DNA from 2 places in the Streptomyces sp. NPDC002386 genome. Region 2 is predicted to be linked to the other one. Evidence: riboswitches for the same ligand, from Rfam matches in the RefSeq annotation. Region 2 holds a riboswitch; the other holds the start of a gene.
What was found. Region 2 has a riboswitch for glycine ahead of gcvP (aminomethyl-transferring glycine dehydrogenase). Riboswitches for the same ligand answer to the same signal wherever they lie in the genome.
Positions count from the first base shown of each region.

Region 1 (6,825 bases), on a different contig from region 2:
CGAGGTGATCGGCGAGCCGTCCTCGTACTTCAGGCCCGAACGCAGCTTGTACGTCCAGGTCTTGCCGCCGTCGCTCGGGACGCCCTTGCTCGCGGCGAGGTCCGGGACGAGGGTGTTGCCCTTCTCGCCGGCGCCGGGCTGGAACGTCATCAGCGGGCGGGCGTAGAGCCGGCTGAGGTTGTACATGTACGCGTAGTACGTGTTGCCGGGGTCGAAGGAGTCCGGCACGTCGGACAGCTCGTAGGTGACCGTGCCGCCCTTCTTGTCGGAGGCGTTGACCACACCCTTGGTCGCGGCGTTGGCCCCGGCGGACGAGCCGTTGTTGTCCTTGTTGTCATCGGCCTTGCTGCAACCTGCAACGAGCAGGCTGGCGGAGCCGATGGCCGCGATAGCGGCCAGCGCTGACCTTCGCATGATGGGCGCTTTCCCCTCCATAGTCGGAAACTTTTCGGGCTCTCGGGCGGTCGCAGGCGTCAGCGACTGCGCGGGTCGAGAGCGTCGCGGAGACCGTCGCCCAGCAGATTGAACGCCAGGACGGTCACGAAGATGGCGAGACCGGGCACGATCATGTACTGGGGATCGACCTGGTAGTAGGTGACCGCTTCGCGGAGCATGCCGCCCCAGGAGGCCTGCGGGGGCTGGATGCCGACACCGAGGAAGCTCAGGGACGCCTCGAAGAGGATGTTGGTCGGGATGAGCAGCGTCGAGTAGACGATGATCGGGCCGACCAGGTTCGGCATCAGCTCCCGGAACAGGATGTACGGGCCCTTGGCGCCCATGCCGCGGGAGGCGTCCACGAACTCGCGCTCACGCAGGGCGAGGGTCTGGCCGCGCACGATCCGGCCCAGGTAGGGCCAGTTGAAGAAGCCGATGACGAAGATCAGCACGCTCAGGTGGAGCGGGAGCCCGTTGAGGCCGAACGCGCCGCCCTGCAGCGTGGCGGAGATCGCGATGGCGAACAGCAGGAGGGGGAAGGCGAGGAAGGTGTCCATCAGGCGGCTGATGATGTTGTCCACCCGGCCGCCGTAGTAGCCCGCGACGACACCCATGATGGCGCCGATCACGTTGGACAGGACCGTGGCGCCGAAGGCGACCACCAGCGACACCCAGGAGCCCTCCAGGACGCGGGTGGCGATGTCCCGGCCGAACTTCGGGTCCACACCGAGCGGGTGGTCCGCGCTCATACCGCCCCAACTGCCCTTGGGCAGCGAGGTGTCGGGGGTGATCAGGTCCTGGTGGAAGGCGTTCGGGTCGAGTCCGAGCAGGGCCTGCAGGGGCCGGGAGAGGACGGCCAGCGCGATGAGGAGGACGACGATGACGCCACCCGCGACGGCGACCTTGTCCCTCTTGAATCTCGACCAGGCGATCTGTCCAAGGGAACGACCCTCGATCCGCCCCTTACCGGCACCCTCGAGCACAGCTTCCGGCTGTGCCTCGGCTGCCGCTCCGGTGGTCTCGATCGGTGCGGTCACAGTGACCCGACCCCTCTCGCCGGTGGTGACCGGCCTGCGCCTGCCGCGGTTTGCGGCTTTGTCGACTTGCCTCGATCGCGAGTTTCGACCTCACGTCTGAATCGCGAGTCTTCAGCTTCTCCGCGATCACCCGCCAGAGCTGGCGGGGAAAGTATGCGCAACCGTGATGCAGTCCAGGGGATTCCGTTATCCGATCACGGGGTAACGGCCACCGGACGGGGGGCACTTGGGACAGAACGGTGCTTCTGCTCCAAACGGACGAATCGCCGCTCTTCTACGCGCGGAGAAGTCCGTCTCGCACACGAATTCTCCACCACCGTCCAAGTGGCGGACTGCCCGGGCCGGTTGCTCAGTAGCCCCCGTGGACCGGCGGGTAGCCGTAGCCGGGAGCCGGCGCCTGGGGCTGCGGCGGTCCCTGCGGCTGCGGCTGGGGAACGGCCGCGTGGGCGTCGCGATCGTAGAACGGGCGTGCGTTGGCCCGCATCCACAGCACCACCGGGTCGTAGTCGTCGGTCATCGCGACGGTCGACACCGGCAGTCCCTCGGGGACCGCGCCGACGGACTGCTGCATCATCGCGCGCACCGAGTCGACGGCGGCGGGCGAGGTGTCGCGCACGTCCAGGCCGATGGCGAGATACGGCGCGCCGAGCGCGGGCTGCACCCAGGCGCGGCGCAGCGAGCGCAGGGCCGGGGTGCGGTGGGCGTTCTGCACGAGCAGGGCGTAGAACTGCGCCACGTCGATGCCGGGTTCCGACAGCCGCAGGGGGCCGGCGGGCTGGCGGTCCAGACCGGTGGCGATGCGGCGCAGGTCCGGCCAGGGGACGCCGACGCCGCCGCCCGGGGCGTGCGGGTTGAGCCAGAGACCGTAGTGGTCGGGGAAGAGGGTGCGGGCCACGTCGAGCCCGTCGACCACCTCGTAGGAGCGGTTCCAGCCACTCGCCGAGAGCTCCTGCGCGGAGGTCACACAGGGGGCGTAGCCGAAGCCGTCGACCTCCATGTTCCCGTACTGGGCGTCCGGGGAGCCGGCCTGGCCGTGCCAGAGCAGCATCCAGATCTGGCCGGAGGAGGGGGTGGCGAGGGCGCGCAGCAGTGCCTCGTAGGCGTCGTAGCGGCCGGGGGTGACCTGGCGCAGCATGTGCTCGACGCTGCCGCTTGGGCTCGCGCTCACCTGTCTTACCGCCCCTTCGATTCATGCCCCGTGTTCGGGGACAGCTTATGCGCCCCACGGCCAGGGGCCCTGTGTTCGTGCGCGGGCGCGGGTCGGTGGGGCTGATCGCGCCCGGCGGCGGAGCCGCCGGCCGGCACCGCCCCGCGCCTGCCGGACCCGCTGCCACCGGGCCCGCCGGTCAGTGGCCGTACTGGTAGAAGGGCCGGACGTTGGATTTGAGCCAGGTGGCCACCGGGTCGTCCGTGACGTCCAGGAGGACGAGGTTGACCTGCCACTTGACCGGGGCCTTGCCCAGGGCGCGGCCCAGGGCCTCCAGGGGAAGGGCCCGCAGGTCGCCCTCCCACTGGGAGAGTTCCACGCCCACGAACATCACCGGCTCGGCCGTCTCCACGGCGGCGAGGCAGCGGCGGGCCGCGACGACCACGCCGGTGCCGGCGAACTCGGCGGAGGCGGCGGCGAGGAAGTCGACCGGGTCCTCCTGCCAGTCCGGCTCGAAGAGGCGGACCCGGCCGCCGGTGGCCGGGCCGTCCAGCGGGGTGCTGCCGGTGCGGCAGAGTTCGGCCACCGCCTCGGGCGGCAGCGGCAGGCCCACCACCCCGTCGGGGTTCACGAGGATGCCGGCCTGCGGGGGCAGACCGCGGGCGAACTCCACCGCCGGGGCGACGGTGTACGACATGTGGGAGCCGGCGGCCAGGCGGAGCTGCTCCTCGGAGCTGAAGACCGGGACGTACACCTGGCCCTCGATCTCCGTGGTGGGCAGGTCCAGCGGGCCGCTGTGCGGGCCGCCGCCGTTGGGCAGCGGGATCCACAGCAGGCTGCGGCCCAGCACCTCGGCGATCCGGCCGCCCGCGCCGGGTATGCCGAGGGAGGCCGAGAGCACCTCCTCCAGTTCGTTGCCGGGCCAACCGCCGTGCGGGTGGGGGTGCGTCCGTGCCGGAAAGTCCGCGGGAAGGTCCGCCGCCGAGAAGTCCATCTGCCTGCCGCCTGCTGGGAACCACTGCTGTGGTGCAAAAGGCTAGCGGTTACCCGGGACGGCGCTCAGTCGGATCGGCCGGTGAAGCCGATCCGGCGCAGCACCTCGGCGGCGTCCCGGTCCAGCAGCACCGCCGAGCCGCAGCCGGCGGGCAGTTCGCCCCGCTCCACCCCGTGCAGCAGACGGGCCGCCGTACGGCGGTGGCGGCGGAAGGCGTAGCGGGAGACGCCGCGCCCGCGCTCGCGCTGGCCCGCGCGGGCGGTCTCCGCGGTGACGTCGAGCAGGAGCAGGTGCAGGGTGCCGCCGCGGCGCCGGGCCGCGCGGGCCAGCCAGCCGCGCACCCAGGCCTGGGTGCCGCAGTCGTGCACGACGACCCCCTCGCCGGTGCCGAGGGCGCGGCGCAGCCCGGCGTAGTGGGCGAGCCGGACCAGGGGGCGGTAGAGCGCGTAGGGGAGGAAGCGGGGGACGCGGGCGTCCCAGCGGTCGCGGGTGTCCTGGGAGTCGATGCGGTGGCCGGGGACCGCGCGGTGCATCAGGGTGGACTTGCCGCTGCCGGGCAGTCCGGTGATCACCACCAGGTCGCGGGGGCCGAAGAGCAGGTCGTGCGGGCTGCGCCCGGCGCGCTCGCGCAGGTCGCGGACGACCGGGGCGGGACGGTCGGCGCAGCGCTGGCGGGCCGGGGCGGAGGGCTGCTTCGGCACCGTGAGACCGGTGGTGGCGGCGTAGGCCGTGGTCCTGTTCACCGTCATCGTCCTCCCCTTGTGGGCTCGGAGACCCTTTGCCCATCGAATGTAAAGAGAAGGTAATGCGCAGGTCCAGCGGTTGGGTGCGCGTACTGCCACAGCTCGGTTACGGATGCGGGCCCTGACGGGGCGGGGCGCGGCGTGCAATGATGTGCGCGCCAACTGCATACCGGCCGTTTGAATCCGCGCGGGAGAGTTCCCAGCCAGCTCCGCTGGGACGCCGAAGGAGCAAGTCCCTCCCTTGAATCTCTCAGGCCCCGTTACCGCGCGGGCGAGGCACATCTGAAAAGCGGGCCGCTGCGACAGTGGCTCCACCCAAGGTGCAAGCCGTGACCACTCCTCGCGAGGATCATGGCGAACCTCTCAGGTTCCGATGACAGATGGGGAGGAACGATCCTCGCCTGTCATACCTGCCCTGGGAGACGACCGACCGATGAGCAGTACCGAACCCAACGGACCGCGCCGTACCGCGCTCGACGCCCTGCACCGCTCGCTCGGCGCGACGATGACCGACTTCGCCGGCTGGGACATGCCGCTGCGCTACGGGTCCGAGCGCGACGAGCACCTCGCGGTGCGGACCAAGGCCGGTCTCTTCGACCTCTCCCACATGGGCGAGATCACCGTGACCGGGCCGCAGGCGGCCGCCCTGCTGAACCACGCGCTGGTGGGCAACATCGCCTCGGTCGGTGTCGGCCGCGCCCGCTATACCATGATCTGCCAGGCCGACGGCGGCATCCTGGACGACCTGATCGTCTACCGGCTGGCCGAGCACGAGTACATGGTCGTCGCCAACGCCTCCAACGCCCAGGTGGTGCTGGACGCGCTGACCGAGCGCGCCGCGGGCTTCGACGCCGAGGTGCGCGACGACCGGGACGCCTACGCGCTGCTCGCGGTCCAGGGCCCCGAGTCCCCCGGCATCCTGAAGTCGCTGACCGACGCCGACCTGGACGGCCTGAAGTACTACGCGGGCCTGCCCGGCACCGTCGCCGGCGTCCCCGCGCTGATCGCGCGCACGGGCTACACCGGTGAGGACGGCTTCGAGCTGTTCGTGAAGCCGGAGCACGCGGTGGAGCTGTGGCAGGCGCTGACCAAGGCGGGCGAGGGCGCCGGTCTGGTGCCGTGCGGCCTGTCCTGCCGGGACACCCTGCGCCTGGAGGCGGGCATGCCGCTGTACGGGCACGAGCTGACCACCTCCCTGACCCCCTTCGACGCCGGGCTCGGCCGGGTGGTGAAGTTCGAGAAGGAGGGCGACTTCGTGGGCCGCGAGGCGCTGGCCGAGGCCGCCGCCAGGGCCGAGCAGAACCCGCCGCGGGTGCTCGTCGGCCTGATCGCCGAGGGCCGCCGGGTGCCGCGCGCCGGATACCCCGTCGTCGCGGGCGGCTCGGTGATCGGTGAGGTCACCTCCGGTGCCCCCTCCCCCACCCTGGGCAGGCCGATCGCGATGGCGTACGTCGACGCGGCGCACGCGGCGCCGGGCGCCGAGGGTGTCGGCGTGGACATCCGGGGCAGCCACGAGCCGTACGAGGTCGTGGCGCTCCCCTTCTACAAGCGTCAGAAGTAGACACTGGGCGCGGTCCGTCCACCGGACGTGACCCTGCGCACATCCCCGCTGCTCAGCAGCAGGTCCAGCAGTCCCCCATTCATCAGCACTCCCGCGCGTACAGGAGAATTCAGGCCATGAGCAATCCCCAGCAGCTGCGCTACAGCAAGGAGCACGAGTGGCTGTCGGCCGCCGAGGACGGCGTCTCGACGGTCGGCATCACGGAGTTCGCGGCCAACGCGCTCGGCGACGTGGTCTACGCCCAGCTCCCCGAGGTCGGTGCCACGGTGTCCGCGGGTGAGACCTGCGGCGAGCTGGAGTCGACCAAGTCGGTCTCGGACCTGTACTCCCCGGTCACCGGTGAGATCACCGAGGTCAACGAGGACGTCGTCAACGACCCGTCGCTGGTGAACTCGGCCCCCTTCGAGGGCGGCTGGCTGTTCAAGGTGCGCGTCACCGAGGAGCCGGCCGACCTGCTCTCCGCCGACGAGTACACCGCCCAGAACGCCGGCTGAGGAGTCGTAGCCGTATGACTGTCCTGAACACGTCCCTGCACGAGCTGGACCCGGAGATCGCCGCCGCGGTCGACGCCGAGCTGAACCGCCAGCAGTCGACGCTGGAGATGATCGCCTCGGAGAACTTCGCGCCGCTCGCGGTGATGGAGGCCCAGGGCTCGGTGCTGACCAACAAGTACGCGGAGGGCTACCCGGGCCGCCGCTACTACGGCGGCTGCGAGCACGTCGACGTCGCCGAGCAGATCGCCATCGACCGGATCAAGGAGCTGTTCGGCGCCGAGTACGCCAACGTCCAGCCCCACTCCGGCGCCTCCGCCAACCAGGCGGCGCTGTTCGCCCTCGCCCAGCCCGGGGACACCATTCTCGGCCTGGACCTGGCGCACGGCGGCCACCTCACCCACGGGATGCGGCTGA
Region 1 is NZ_JBSFBX010000009.1:40,523-47,347, reverse strand. Features, by position in the region: gene ACWCPN_RS19255 (ABC transporter substrate-binding protein) at 1-414, opposite strand, end outside; gene ACWCPN_RS19250 (ABC transporter permease) at 474-1,472, opposite strand; gene ACWCPN_RS19245 (enhanced serine sensitivity protein SseB C-terminal domain-containing protein) at 1,822-2,607, opposite strand; gene ACWCPN_RS19240 (enhanced serine sensitivity protein SseB) at 2,819-3,613, opposite strand; gene ACWCPN_RS19235 (AAA family ATPase) at 3,679-4,356, opposite strand; glycine riboswitch at 4,535-4,632, shown strand; glycine riboswitch at 4,633-4,746, shown strand; gene gcvT (glycine cleavage system aminomethyltransferase GcvT) at 4,790-5,917, shown strand; gene gcvH (glycine cleavage system protein GcvH) at 6,034-6,411, shown strand; gene glyA (serine hydroxymethyltransferase) at 6,426-6,825, shown strand, end outside.
Region 1: linked by a shared signal. The riboswitch ahead of gcvT (glycine cleavage system aminomethyltransferase GcvT) and the one ahead of gcvP (aminomethyl-transferring glycine dehydrogenase) in region 2 are both predicted to bind glycine.

Region 2 (6,825 bases):
CGTCGCCGTTCTGGTCACGCACGACCCGCTGGACGCCATGGTGCTCGCGGACCGGCTGGTGGTCGTCGAGCACGGCCACGTCGTGCAGCACGGCACCCCCTCGGAGATCGCCCGCAGGCCGCGCACCGACTACATCGCCCGGCTGGTCGGCCTCAACCTCTACCGCGGACAGGCCGGGGGGCACACCGTGCGGCTCGACGCGGGCCCCTCGGTGACGACCACGGAGGACCTGTCCGGTCCCGTCTTCGTGGCCTTCCCGCCCGCCGCCGTCACCCTCTTCCGGGACCGGCCCACCGGTGCCAGCGCCCGCAACCTGTGGCGCTGCGAGGTCGCGGGGCTGGAGACGCACGGCGACCAGATCCGCGCCGATCTCAGCGGCGAGCTCCCCCTCGCCGCCGACCTCACCACGGTCGCCGCCGCCGAGCTGGACCTGCATCCCGGTGCATCGGTCTGGGCGACAGTGAAGGCGACGCAGACCCACGCATACCCGGCCTGACCGGCCGGGCGCCCTACGGTGGGTGCTCATGACACTGAGCATCCGCAACCAGCTCCCCGGCAGCGTGACCGAGATCCACCATGGCGAGGTCATGGCGATCGTCAAGGTGCGGCTGGACGGCGGCCAGGAGCTGACGGCCGCCATCACCCTGGAGGCCGCCGAGCAACTCGGTCTCGCCCCCGGCACCGCCGTCCGCGCCCTGGTGAAGTCGACCGAGGTCTCCCTGTCGACCAGCGGGATCGAGGGGCTGTCGATCCGCAACCAGCTCCCCGGTGCGATCACCCGTCTCACCCGGGGCGAGGTCATGGCCTCCGTGAAGGTGTCCGTGGCCGGCGGTGAGCTGACCGCGGTGATCACCAGGGACGCGGCCGAGGACCTCGGCCTCTTCGTGGGTTCCGACGTGGTCGCCCTGATCAAGGCGACCGAGGTGTCGCTGGACACGGCCTGAAAGGCGCGCGGACCGGTGTGCACCGCCCGGAGGCCGGGGGCGCGCAGACGTGGGAGCCCCGCCCGGACCACGGGCGGGGCTCCCACGTACGGCTCGCTCAGTCCTCGTACGCGTCCAGCGGCGGGCAGGAGCACACCAGGTTGCGGTCACCGAAGGCCTGGTCGATACGGCGCACCGGCGGCCAGTACTTGTCCGCGACCGCGACACCGCCCGGGAAGACGGCCTCCTCGCGGCTGTAGGCGTGGTCCCAGTCCGCGCCGAGCGCCCGCGCGGTGTGCGGCGCGTTGCGCAGCGGGTTGTCCTCCGCGGGCCACACGCCGGAGCCGACCTTCTCGATCTCCGCACGGATGGCGATCATCGCGTCGCAGAACCGGTCCAGCTCCGCGAGGTCCTCGGACTCGGTCGGCTCGATCATCAGGGTGCCGGCCACCGGGAAGGACATGGTCGGCGCGTGGAAGCCGTAGTCGATGAGCCGCTTGGCGACGTCGTCCACGCTCACGCCGGTCGCCTTGGTCAGCGGACGCAGGTCGATGATGCACTCGTGCGCCACCAGGCCGCCGGGGCCGTTGTAGAGCACCGGGTAGTGCGGCTCGAGGCGCTTGGCGACGTAGTTGGCGGAGAGCACGGCGACCTGGGTGGCGCGCTTGAGCCCCTCGCCGCCCATCAGGCGGACGTACGCCCACGAGATCGGCAGGATGCCCGCGCTCCCCCACGGCGCGGCGGAGATCGGGCCCACGCCGGTCTCGGGGCCGGCCGCCGGCTGCAGCGGGTGGTTCGGCAGGTACGGCGCCAGGTGCGAGCGGACTGCCACCGGGCCGACGCCGGGACCGCCGCCGCCGTGCGGGATGCAGAACGTCTTGTGCAGGTTCAGGTGCGAGACGTCGCCGCCGAAGTGACCCGGCTTGGCGAGGCCGACCAGGGCGTTCAGGTTGGCGCCGTCGACGTACACCTGGCCGCCGGCGTCGTGGACCTGGGCGCAGATGTCGGCGACGTGCTCCTCGAACACACCGTGCGTCGACGGGTAGGTGATCATCAGCACGGCCAGCTCGTCGCGGTGCTGCTCGATCTTCGCCCGCAGGTCGGCGACGTCGATCTCGCCGTCCTCGGCGGTCTTGACGACGACGACCTTCATGCCGGCCATCACCGCGCTGGCCGCGTTGGTGCCGTGCGCGGAGGACGGGATGAGGCAGACGGTGCGCTGATCGTCACCGTTGGCGCGGTGGTAGCCGCGCACGGCCAGCAGACCGGCCAGCTCGCCCTGCGAACCGGCGTTCGGCTGCAGTGAGACCTTGTCGTAGCCGGTGACCTCGGCGAGACGGTCCTCCAGCTCGCGGATGAGCGTGAGGTAGCCCTCGGCCTGCTCGGCGGGCGCGAAGGGGTGCATCTGGCCGAACTCGGGCCAGGTGACCGGCTCCATCTCGGTGGTCGCGTTGAGCTTCATGGTGCAGGAGCCCAGCGGGATCATGCCGCGGTCGAGCGCGTAGTCACGGTCGGCGAGCCGGCGCAGGTAGCGCAGCATCGCGGTCTCGGAGCGGTGCTCGTGGAAGACCGGGTGGGTGAGGTAGTCGTCGGTGCGCAGCAGGGCCTCGGGCAGGGCCTCGCCGGCCGCCGCGTCCAGCGCCTCGATGTCGCCGTCGACGCCGAAGGCGGCGAAGACGGCCTCCACCTGCGCCCGGTTGGTGGTCTCGTCGCAGGCGAGGGAGACGAGGTCGGCGTCGACGAGACGCAGGTTGACGCCGCCGGCCCGGGCGGCGGCCGTGACCTCGGCGGCCCTGCCGGGCACACGCGCGGTGAGGGTGTCGAAGTAGGCGCCGTGCACGATCTCGACACCGCCCGCCTTCAGGCCCTCGGCGAGGATCGTGGCGTAGCGGTGGGTGCGGCGGGCGATGGTCCGCAGCCCCTCGGGACCGTGGTAGACGGCGTACATGCCGGCCATCACGGCGAGCAGCACCTGGGCGGTGCAGATGTTGCTGGTGGCCTTCTCGCGGCGGATGTGCTGCTCGCGGGTCTGCAGCGCGAGGCGGTAGGCCTTGTGCCCGTCGGCGTCGACGGACACGCCGACGAGACGGCCGGGCAGGCTGCGCGCGAACTTCTCGTGCACCGCCATGTAGCCCGCGTGCGGCCCGCCGAAGCCCATCGGCACGCCGAAGCGCTGGGTGGTGCCGACGGCGATGTCCGCGCCCAGCTCACCCGGCGAGGTCAGCAGGGTGAGCGCGAGCAGGTCGGCCGCGACGGTGACGAGGGCGCCCAGCTCGTGCGCCTGGTCGATGAGCGGCTTGATGTCACGGACGGCACCGGAGGCGCCCGGGTACTGGACCAGCACGCCGTTGATCTCGCGCTCGGCGATCTCCGCCGGGATGCCGTCGGAGAGGTCGGCGACGACGACCTCGACACCGGTCGGCTCGGCGCGGGTCTCGATGACGGCGACGGTCTGCGGCAGGGCGTCCGCGTCGATCAGGAACAGGCCCTTCTTGTTCCTGCCCATGCGCCGGGACAGCGCCATGGCCTCGGCGGCCGCGGTGCCTTCGTCGAGCAGGGAGGCGCCCGACGTCGGCAGCCCGGTGAGCTCGGCGACCATGGTCTGGAAGTTCAGCAGGGCCTCGAGCCGTCCCTGGGAGATCTCCGGCTGGTACGGCGTGTAGGCCGTGTACCAGGCCGGGTTCTCCATGACGTTGCGCAGGACGACCGGCGGGGTGAAGGTGCCGTAGTAGCCGAGGCCGATCATGGAGCCGAGGACCTGGTTGCGGTCGGCGAGCGAGCGCAGCTCGGCGAGCACCTCGGCCTCGGTGCGGGCGCCCGGCAGGTCCAGGGCGTCGGCGTTCTTGATCACGTCCGGGACCGCGGCGGCGGTCAGTTCGTCGAGCGAGCCGTAGCCGACGTGCGCGAGCATCTTGGCCCGCGCCTCCTGGTCGGGCCCGATGTGGCGCTGCTCGAAGGGGATACCCGCTTCGAGCTCGGAGAGCGGGGTGCGATGGGCGGTCATTGCGGAGGCCTCCTGGTCTGACGCGACCTTCGAGGGGCACCCCGGTACGGATACCCCGACGGCCTCCCCCTCTGTCATCTCGACCTGAGAGCTTCACCGGCGGCCCGTGGGCGCCGGCTTTCACCGTCGGTGAGGGCGGACGCCGTCGACATCCGCCCTGCTTTCCAGAGTGACCTCGTCCGTGCGGTACGTGAGCCTGAGAGATTCCGGGGAGGATTTGCTCCTTCGGCGCCTCCGAGGGTGGTCGGAGGACTCTCCCGCACGGGGTCAGCAGCCGCTGTCAGCCTACCAGCGAGGTCAACGCCCGGGCCTTCGAGTGGCCGCCTCACTGATTGTGCTCTTTCGTAGTGCTTACGGATGAGTTGCGACCACGTGGAGGGAGAGGGACCGTGCAGACCGACATCGATCCGCGCAACCTGATCGGCCGCAAGGCGTTCGACCGCACCGGTACCAAGATCGGCACCATCGACGAGGTGTACCTCGACGACGCCACCGGTGTGCCGGAGTGGGCGGCCATACGCACCGGTCTCTTCTCCCGGGACGCCTTCGTCCCCCTGGAACCCAGCGAGATCGTCGAGGGCGCCCTGCGGGTCCCCTTCGACCGTGCGCTCATCAAGGACGCTCCCGACTTCGGCGTGGGCCGCCACCTCTCCCCCGAGCAGGAACTCCAGCTCTACCACCACTACGGCCTCGACGTGGCGGCGCCCTCCCCGCTCGCGGACCGCGACTTCGGCAAGCTGGCGGGCACCGAGGAACCCTGAGCCCGCTTCGCAGGCGACCCCGCGGGGCACACGGAACCCCGCGAGCGGCCAGGGCAGCCGCGTGCCGCGGTTGCCCCTACCGATCGGCGTCGACGGCACCCGGCGGGCGCGACGGCGGATCCGCGTCGGGCACCGGTGGCAGCGGAGCCGTATCCAGCACCAGCGGCAGCGGATCCGCCGGTTCCAGCGCGGGATCCTCGACGCCGAACGTCCGCACGCGCCCCGGCTCCGACTGAGGCGTCTCGAAACGCACGGTCACCCGGCCCAGGCCGCTCCCCTGCACCCAGCCGTGGCCCAGCTCGGCGTGGTGCACGTCCTGCCCGGCACGCCACTGCCGACCGACGGGCTCCGGCCGCTCCGGCACGGACTCGGCCACGGCCTCCTCCGGCACATGTGCCTCCGACGACGGCTGCGCCGCCTGGGCGAACAGGTCCTCCTGGGTGTAGTCGGCGAGCCCGGTGACTCCCACCCCGAGCAGCCGTACCCCGCCCGTGGTGTCCACGGAGTCCAGCAGCCGCTCCGCCGCCTCCCGGATCACCGCGGGGTCGTCCGTGGGCCCTCTGAGCGTCTCGGACCGGGTCAGCGTCGAGAAGTCGTACCTGCGGACCTTCAGCACGATGGTCCGCCCCGACAGCCCGGCCCCGCGCAGCCGGCCCACGCACCGCTCGGCGAGCCGCCGCACCTCGATGCCGACCCGCAGCCGGTCGTGGATGTCCACGTCGTAGGTGTCCTCCACCGACACCGACTTGGCCTCCCGCTCGGCGACCACGGGCCGGTCGTCGCGGGCCAGCGCCATCGCGTACAGCGCGTGGCCGTGCGCCTTGCCGAGCAGCCGTACGAGTTCGTCCTCGCCCGCCTCCGCCAACTCCTCGACCGTGGCGATCCCGGCCCGCCGCAGATGGTCCCCGGTCGCCGGGCCCACCCCGGGCAGGGTCCGCACCGGCATCGGCCCGAGCAGGGCCCGCTCGGTACCGGGTTCGACGAGGACGAGGCCGTCGGGCTTGGCCTCCTCCGAGGCGATCTTCGCGAGCATCTTGGAGGCGGCGAGTCCCACGGACCCGGTGAGCCCGGTGACCGCCCGTATGTCGGTGCGCAGCTTCGTCCCCACCCGGCGTGCCGACTCCGCGTCCCAGGCCGCCTCCCGGGCCTCGAGGTCGACGAAGGCCTCGTCCAGGCTCAGCGGCTCCACCAGCGGTGACAGCTCCCGCAGCAGCGCCATCACCTGGTCGCTCACCGACCGGTAGAGGCTGAAGCGGGGCACCAGGTACGCGGCGTTAGGCGCCAGCCGGCGCGCCTGGGCCATCGGCATCGCCGAGTGCACCCCGAACACCCGCGCCTCGTACGAGGCGGTGGCCACCACGCCACGCGGCCCGAGTCCGCCCACGACCACGGCCTTGCCCCGCAGGCTCGGCTTGGACGCCTGCTCCACCGAGGCGTAGAAGGCATCCATGTCGAGATGCAGGATCGTGGGCGCGTTTCTCACATGACCGATGCTGCACCACACCACTGACAACGCGGGTGCGCGGCCCGTCGGGTGCGGTGCGGCTCACCGGGGCGTGCTCAGACGGCCCGGTTGCGCCGCCGCGCCAGCTCGTCCGCGGGGTTGTGCCCGACCAGGGTCTCCCCCGTGTCGACACGCTCCCCGTGCAGCTGGGAGAGCGCGCTCTCCACGTCCCGCCAGACCACGCCCACGGCGATCCCGAAGATGCCCTGGCCGCCCTGGAGCAGGGCGTGAACCTCGTCCGGCGAGGTGCACTCGTACACCGTGGCACCGTCGCTCATCAGGGTCATGCGCTCCAGGTCCTGGAAACCGCGTTCCCGGAGGTGCTGCACGGTCGTGCGGATGTTCTGCAGCGACACCCCGGTGTCCAGGAACCGCTTGACGATCTTCAGGACGACCACGTCCCGGAAGCTGTAGAGGCGCTGGGTGCCCGACCCGTAGGCGGACCGCACGCTCGGCTCCACCAGTCCGGTGCGGGCCCAGTAGTCCAGTTGCCGGTAGGTGATGCCGGCGGCCGCACAGGCCGTGGGTCCCCGGTAGCCGATCTCCTCGGACGCCATGGCCGCCACCCCTTCGCCGTTCGGCACCGCCGCCGGCCGCTGTGGGGCGGGGTCGACCGCGCCGCCGGGATATGCG
Region 2 is NZ_JBSFBX010000027.1:19,560-26,384, forward strand. Features, by position in the region: gene ACWCPN_RS34225 (ABC transporter ATP-binding protein) at 1-496, shown strand, start outside; gene ACWCPN_RS34230 (TOBE domain-containing protein) at 525-944, shown strand; gene gcvP (aminomethyl-transferring glycine dehydrogenase) at 1,042-3,927, opposite strand; glycine riboswitch at 4,102-4,197, opposite strand; gene ACWCPN_RS34240 (PRC-barrel domain-containing protein) at 4,317-4,688, shown strand; gene ACWCPN_RS34245 (DNA polymerase IV) at 4,765-6,171, opposite strand; gene ACWCPN_RS34250 (MerR family transcriptional regulator) at 6,249-6,825, opposite strand, start outside.